2 linked regions of the Asticcacaulis excentricus CB 48 genome follow. The protein of the gene in region 2 binds, or shares a complex with, the protein of the main gene of each other region. Links are inferred from orthologs where the notes say so. Each region holds a gene or a part of one and is shown on either strand. Other genes may lie near its edges.

What was found.
Region 1: the proteins of uvrB (region 2) and ASTEX_RS08700 are in contact, whole or in part, in a crystal structure (PDB 7EGT), measured with the Thermus thermophilus proteins. The link is inferred for Asticcacaulis excentricus CB 48 from one-to-one orthologs. Residues at the interface, in WP_096411307.1 of Thermus thermophilus: Glu23, Leu25, Arg26, Asp27, Gly28, Glu29, Arg30, Phe31, Arg55, Glu326, Asp327, Phe328, Glu379, Ser382, Gln383, His398, Gly400, Arg401; in WP_096412145.1 of Thermus thermophilus: His654, Arg656, Phe657, Gln666, Asp668, Glu669, Lys680, Arg681, Leu682, Ser683, Lys685, Tyr686, Ala687.

The regions. Positions count from the first base shown.
Region 1 is NC_014816.1:1,888,792-1,892,390, forward strand. Bases 102-3,112 are described here. They hold ASTEX_RS08700 (ATP-dependent helicase), read right to left. Parts: upstream 2,761-3,112; coding sequence 442-2,760; downstream 102-441. Other genes in these bases: ASTEX_RS08695 (peptidylprolyl isomerase), read right to left, coding at 102-442; ASTEX_RS08705 (ribbon-helix-helix domain-containing protein), read right to left, coding at 2,844-3,092. Also shown: more of ASTEX_RS08695, read right to left, coding at 1-101; ASTEX_RS08710 (DUF4169 family protein), read right to left, coding at 3,283-3,480. UniProt on the Escherichia coli protein: A helicase with DNA-dependent ATPase activity. Unwinds DNA duplexes with 3'-5' polarity. Translocates on single-stranded DNA with 3'-5' polarity. Initiates unwinding more efficiently from a nicked substrate than double-stranded DNA.
Region 2 is NC_014816.1:712,146-715,969, forward strand. The notes cover bases 455-3,395. They hold uvrB (excinuclease ABC subunit UvrB), read left to right. Parts: upstream 455-809; coding sequence 810-2,981; downstream 2,982-3,395. Other genes in these bases: ASTEX_RS20800 (hypothetical protein), read left to right, coding at 3,211-3,395. In the rest of the region: ASTEX_RS20795 (cell wall hydrolase), read right to left, coding at 1-158; more of ASTEX_RS20800, read left to right, coding at 3,396-3,615; ASTEX_RS03330 (DUF3617 domain-containing protein), read left to right, coding at 3,725-3,824. UniProt on the Escherichia coli protein: The UvrABC repair system catalyzes the recognition and processing of DNA lesions. A damage recognition complex composed of 2 UvrA and 2 UvrB subunits scans DNA for abnormalities.

The sequences.
Region 1 (3,599 bases), 1.2 Mb from region 2 along the record:
GGCTCCCATCGCTGGCGGGCGGTATATGCCGGTCGGTCATCGCCACATAGGGCACGGCACCCATAAAGCCGGTCGTTGCCCCGTCCGGTTGCGCCACCACTGTGTGCGGCACCGAGTCGCTCAGCCTGAACACTGCCTCCAACGGTAGGTCCGGCAGGGCGCTGCGACCACCGTCCTTGTTGTCAGGATTGCCGGTCTGAGCCACAAAATGATCGATCACGCGATGAAACAGCAGGCCGTTATAAAACCCCTGCCGCGTCAACTGTTTGATGCGCGCCACACCCTGCGGCGCCATTTGCGGGCTAAGGGCGATGATCACCCGCCCCTGCGTCGTCTCCAGGATCAGCGTATTGTCGGCATCAAGCGGCGTCCAGTCCTGCGCGACCGCTGTCGTCGCCAGCAACGCCAATACCGCAATGACTCCCGCCCCCCAAGCTTTCATCACGCCTTCTCCACGAAGCTGTCGATGACCTTCTTCTCACCCGAGATGTCGAAATTGACCACCAGCTTGTTGCCCTCGGTTTCGACCACATGGCCATAGCCGAACTTGCTGTGGAAGACGCGGGCGCCAACAGTAAGGCCCTTGGAGGGTTGCGGCTTGGCGACAGGTTGGCGGTGCGGTTGCGGTTTTTTCTCGAGCCGACTCATATCGACGCCGGACAGTCGCTCGCTGAAGCGGCCCTCGGCTTTCGCTTCGCTCTTCGTGTGGTTAGGCTGATAACCCGCACGGTCCCAGCGGCTTTCTTGCGACTGCCAGCCGGCCTGATTATAGCCGGTCTGCGATGTCGCCTCGACGTGGTCGATGGGCATTTCGTCGATAAAACGCGACGGAATCTGGCTGGTCCAGCGGCCAAAAACCTGGCGATTGGCGACAAAACTGACCCGAGCAATCTCACGCGCCCGCGTCAGCCCGACATAGGCCAGCCTCCGCTCCTCTTCCAGCCCTTTCAGGCCGTTTTCGTCCATCGAACGCTGCGACGGAAAAACGCCCTCTTCCCAACCCGGCAGGAAGACCACCGGGAACTCCAGCCCCTTGGCGGCGTGCAGGGTCGAGATACGCACGCTGTTTTCGCCATTGTCACGCTCCAGATCCATGACCAGCGACACATGCTCCAGATAGGCTTCGAGATTTTCGAAGTCCTGCATGGCGTTCATCATTTCCTTGAGGTTGTCGATGCGCGTCCCGCCCGACGTCTTGTCAGCGCGCTGCATGTCGTAATAACCGCTTTCAGTAAGTACCATATCCAGCAGGGCGTCGTGCGATGTGCTTTTCAGCGCCGCAACCCAGCGGTCGTAATCGCGCAGGAAGCCGATCAGCGGCGTTTTGGCCCGCGCAGGCAGTTCATCGGTCTGCACCAGATCGCGCACCGCGGCCATAACGCTTTGCCCGGCCAGCCGCGCCTGCATCAACAGCTTCTGCACCGTGGCGTCACCTATGCCGCGCTTGGGCACATTGACAATGCGCTCAAAGGCCAGATCATCGTCTTCCGACTGGATCAGGCGCAGATAGGCGATGGCGTCGCGGATTTCCGCCCGCTCAAAGAAGCGCGGGCCGCCCACCACGACATAGGGAATTTGCAGCATCAAAAAGCGTTCTTCAAAAGCTCGCATTTGGAACGAGGCGCGTACCAGAACAGCCATGTCCGAATAGGCACGGCCCTCCCTTTTTAGGCGCTCGATATCCTCAGCGACGCCCTGCGCCTCCGCGGCACCGTCCCACAGGCCCTGCACACGTACCTTTTCGCCCCCCTGCTGATCGGTGAACAGGGTCTTGCCCAGACGCGCGCTATTGGCGCGGATCAGGCCCGACGCAGCCGACAGGATATGCTGGGTCGAGCGGTAGTTGCGCTCCAGCCGGATCACCTTGGCGCCCGGATAGTCGCGTTCGAACTTGAGGATGTTATCGACCTCAGCCCCGCGCCAGCCGTATATAGACTGATCATCATCCCCCACGCAGCAGAGGTTACGATTGGCATTGGTGAGAATTCGCAGCCACAGATACTGCGCGATATTGGTGTCCTGATACTCGTCCACCAGCACGTACTTGAAGCGGCGGTGATAGTGTTCGAGGATGTCCGTATGCTCGCTGAAGATTTTCAGCGTGTGCAGCAAAAGGTCGCCAAAATCGCAGGCGTTCAATACCCGCAGGCGTTCCTGATATTCGGCGTAGAGTTCCGGCCCCTTGTTGAAGGCGAACTGTGCGCCTTCGTCGGCGGACATCTTCGCCACCTTGTCCGGCGTCAGCCCTTTGTTTTTCCATTGGTCAACAAAATGAGCCATCAGCTTGGGCGGGAACCGCTTTGTGTCGATGCGCCGCGCCTCCATGATCTGCTTGAGAAGGCGGGTCTGATCGTCGTCGTCAATGATGTTGAAGCTCGACTTCAGCCCCACCAGCTCGGCATGACGGCGCAGCATCTGCGCAGCAATCGAGTGGAAGGTGCCGAGATTAGACAAACCTTCCGCCGATGGCCCCACCAGCCGCGTCGTGCGCTCGCGCATCTCGCGTGCCGCCTTGTTAGTGAAGGTAACGCATAGGATTTCCCACGGCCTGGCCAGCCCCTGCGCCAGTATGTGAGCGATGCGCGTGGTCAAAACGCGCGTCTTGCCCGTACCTGCTCCGGCCAGAACGAGCACCGGCCCCTCGGTCGAACGCACGGCGTCGGCCTGTTCAGGATTGAGACCTTTGAAAAAATCGCTGCTGAAGGAGGCCCCGTTGACCGAGGCCCGCTGACTGATAGGGATGGAAACGTCTTCGTTCATGCCGCCCAGTCTAGCCCGTTCGCCGGACGGAACCAAACGGAAACATCACACTTCAAAGCTTATGCACAGCCCCGCCCCGCCCCTCAGACGCCCTCCGGCTTGCGTTTCTTGCTGCCGCCTGCCTTCTGCTGCACGAAGGCTAGGGCCGACAGACGGCAGAAGGAGGCGAGCAGGCTTTCGCCGCGCTTCGTATCCAGCTCGGCGATCAGCGCCGCCAGACTGATTCGGCGCTCTTTGGCCATCGTCTCCAGCACCACCCAGAACTCCGGCTCCAACGCAACAGAAGTCGCGTGTCCGGCAAGATTAACCGATCTCTTTCTTAAACCCGGCATAGTGTCCCTCCTGTCCAGGCAACGCTTTGCAGCATCAACACGCCCCCGGCGACGCTGCACTCTTTGTGAATTCAATGGACGACATCGGTATAAACCCAACAATTCTGGTTTATTATTGTGGTAATATTAAACCGCTACATCCTTGGTCGTGAAAATACCATGTAAACTCTTGTCATCTTACATAAAAACGTCAACTGTTTTCGGAATTATCCACATCCTTACGTTTCTGTCCGTCAAACAGCCGCAGGCGACGCGCCTCGTCCTCACGCGCCGCACGGCGCACATGACCGGGCAGCCCGAAAGTGACCCGGTTCTGAGCGGCCTGCGCCTTGTCGCGCTCGCGCTGCCGCGTCTTGCGTGCCTTGTTCAGATTGATCACGTCACTCATGAATTTAACTCAGGTCTTACTCTGGACCGCAAACTCCAGACCGATGCATTTTTTAAACGCAGCGTCAACAATCGTTCATTATACAACGCTGTCGTTGCAAATAAAAGAAAATTAAGCTG
Region 2 (3,824 bases):
AGACGATCCGCACCATAGGAGTGATCATTCAGGCTCATCAGGCTTTCGGCCTGTTCGCGGATTTGCGCGTCGCGCGTCAGCTTACCGCCTAACCAGGCGGAGCCGAATGCAGCTGTCAGCATGAGGCTGGAGCCGCCCGCGGCGGTCAACAGGCGCATCTGACGGCGCGTAAGAGACAGGTTCAGACCCAAAGGTGTCTTGTCCTCAGTAACGAGAGCGCACCGCGCTCCCTGACAGAGGGCAACCCCACCATACATTCTATAGAATGCATCAGGCCGTTTCACGAGACGAAAACGCAGCCTTCCGGGGGCGCCGGAGCCGACGAAGCACCTAAGCTGGTGTCCGTCGACGGCCCGTCTTATAGCCAGAAATGTGGCAAAAATGTGTTTACGCGCCAATCGCCTAAAAAGAGCATCAGTTCAGAGGGGGAGCATGTGAGAAAATTTCTCACGCAATGCCTATTTTTTATCAAGATGTGCCCCGCAATGACTTTTTATTTTATGAAGTATTGAAGAGATAAGCTTGACCGCTATTTTCTTACGATATTCATGAATGTGCCTTTCGGTTTTGCGATAATTACAATTTAACGAAGGTTACTGACGTTACGCAAAAGTGAAACTGAAATGCTGACATGTATAGAACGGCGTTATCTTAAATTGGTGGTTTCAAGGCACTGGAATCCCGAATGAATCCGCCTCAGGTAGGGTGTCACGAAAACTTGAAGCGCGCCAAACAGCCAATCCGGCCGTGGCGCGCAAAAGCCGCGGGTCGCCCCTTTTCATTTTTTCGCAGGACGCTATGCTGTGTTCATGAACCGTTCTCATCTCGCTCGCCTCATTTTCGAAGATGTTCGCTGTCACGCCGCCGATGTCGGCGCGCAGGACTTCCCGCCCGCTCTGTGGTCGCCGCACCGCCCCGACCGGCCGCAAAAGTCGGAGGGCGGGCGGCGTTTCGTGCTGCATTCGGCCTATGAACCGGCTGGGGACCAGCCAGCGGCCATTGCGGAGCTGGTCGAAGGGGCAAATGCAGCAGAGCGTGACCAGGTGCTTCTCGGCGTCACCGGGTCGGGCAAGACCTTCACCATGGCCAAGGTGATCGAGCAGACGCAGCGACCGGCGTTGATTCTGGCGCATAACAAGACGCTGGCGGCGCAGCTTTATAGTGAGTTCAAGGCCTTCTTTCCGGAAAACGCGGTTGAGTATTTTGTCTCCTACTACGACTACTACCAACCCGAAGCCTACGTGCCGCGTACGGATACTTATATAGAGAAGGACTCGTCGATCAACGAACAGATCGACCGTATGCGCCACGCAGCGACGCGCGCCATCCTTGAGCGCGATGACGTAATCGTGGTGGCGTCGGTGTCGTGCATCTACGGTATCGGTTCGGTCGAAACCTATACGGCGATGACCTTTGAACTGAAAGTGGGGCAGACCATCGACGAGGCGCAGTTACGCGCAGATCTGGTGGCGCTGCAATACAAACGCAATGACGCGGCCTTTGAGCGAGGGACTTTCCGCCGCCGCGGTGACGTCATCGAAATCTTCCCGGCCCACTACGAAGACCGCGCTTGGCGGGTGTCCTTGTTTGGGGATGAGATAGAGGCCTTGACGGAGTTCGACCCGCTGACCGGCAAGAAGACAGCGGACCTAAAAGACCTCAAAGTCTATGCCGCCAGCCACTATGTGACGCCGCGCCCGACGCTACGTCAGGCGATCGACCGCATCAAGGCGGAACTGAAACTGCGGCTGGATCAGCTTCATGCCGAGGGTAAACTGCTAGAGGCGCAACGCCTTGAGCAGCGGACCACTTTTGACCTTGAGATGATGGAAGCCACAGGGGCCTGTGCGGGTATCGAAAACTATTCGCGCTATCTGACCGGACGGGCACCGGGTGAGCCGCCGCCAACCTTCTTTGAATACCTGCCGGAAAATGCTTTGCTGTTTGTCGATGAAAGCCACGTCACCGTGCCGCAGATCGGCGGCATGTATCGCGGAGACTTTGCACGAAAGTCTGTTCTGGCTGAATATGGCTTCCGCCTGCCGTCTTGTATGGATAACCGCCCGCTCAAGTTTGAGGAGTGGGAGGCAATGCGGCCTCAGACCGTCCACGTTTCGGCCACGCCGGGCAATTGGGAGATGGAACAAACGGGCGGCGTGTTTACCGAACAGGTAATCCGCCCGACCGGCCTGATCGACCCGCCGGTCGAAATCCGCCCTGTTTCGACCGGTGGTGCCAATCAGGTCGATGACGTGATTGCTGAGGTGCGCGAAGTCGCGAAGAACGGTTATCGCTCTTTGGTCACGGTGCTGACCAAGAAGATGGCGGAAAACCTGACCGAATATATGCACGAACAGGGTATCCGCGTGCGTTACATGCACTCTGATATCGACACGCTTGAGCGTATCGAAATTATCCGCGACCTGCGCCTTGGCGCGTTTGATGTCCTAGTTGGGATCAACCTGCTGCGCGAAGGCCTCGACATCCCCGAATGTGGCTTTGTGGCCATACTCGATGCCGACAAAGAGGGCTTCCTGCGCTCGGAGACCTCGCTCATTCAGACCATCGGGCGGGCGGCGCGTAACGTCGAAGGCCGTGTCATTCTTTATGCTGACAAGATGACGGGGTCGATGGAACGGGCGCTGGCCGAAACCAGCCGCCGCCGTGAAAAGCAGATGGCCTACAATGCCGAACACGGCATCACGCCGGAAAGCGTTAAGCGCGGTATTTCCGATATTCTGGATAGTCCTTACGAAAAGGCTGACAGGGTACAGGTGCCAGTGGGCGTGGCGGCAAAGGACTCCAAACCCTTCCTGGGTTCCAATTTTCAGGCGACGCTCAAGGACCTGGAGACGCGCATGCGCGAGGCGGCGGGCAATCTGGAGTTCGAAGAAGCGGCTCGCATGCGCGACGAAATCAAGCGTCTTAAGCTGCTCGATCTGGAGTTCGCCAAGGACATGATTGGGGACCCTGCGACATAAGTTTATTGCCAGATCGCTTCTGAAGCGTCTCAATCCTGTACTGAGGATTGTGTGTCACGCCCCTGTTACGAAAATGTGCCAGTTTGAAACGAAACCGGCTGGATTTTCGCGACGAAATGCCTCACTCTGTGGTCCGGCCTGTGCATAACTCTTGGTTGGGTCCCCGTCACGTTTCAATTTGGCTGTGTAACGACATCCGGGGCGCATAGAGAAGAGGTTGGGGTGTGATATGCGTAGAACCAGATTGAATGTGGTGCCACCCTCGGCGAAGGGGGGCGTGATCGAAGCCGAGATGATGGGGGGCATGGGCGAGCCCGCTCATGAGGTCATTAATGTCGTGCCTGTACCGCTAAACAATACGAACAGCCTGCAATCGCTGGTCGATGCGACGATTTCGGCGCGCGAAAGCCGCACCCAGCGCGTGCGTCGCCTTCAGGAAGAGGCCAAGTCGCTGGCACGTGAACAGATTTCCGAGCTGGAAATCCTGATCGATGCGACGGCCAAGATGGCGCATGAAATCGCCGAAGGTGGCGAGGCCTATCCGGTGGGTGCACGTGAACTTAGCCGCCGTTTGGCTGACGAACTGCCGCGCACGCTGCAAACGCTACGCATCGTCGCCAAAAAGAGCCTTTGAACCTGTATTTTGCAGGTCCTGCGGCAATAAGGTTCATAATTCGACTCGCCTGTCTGGGGTTTTACGCTTACATCTGTGACTTCCATTTCGGGACAGGGATGCACAGGACATGGCGGCGTATGTAAAGTCAGGTGTGGTTCTCTCTTGGCTTGCCGTTGTCGGGCTGATGTCTGGCTGTGGCAAAAAAGAACAGCCCCCCGCGCCTGAGC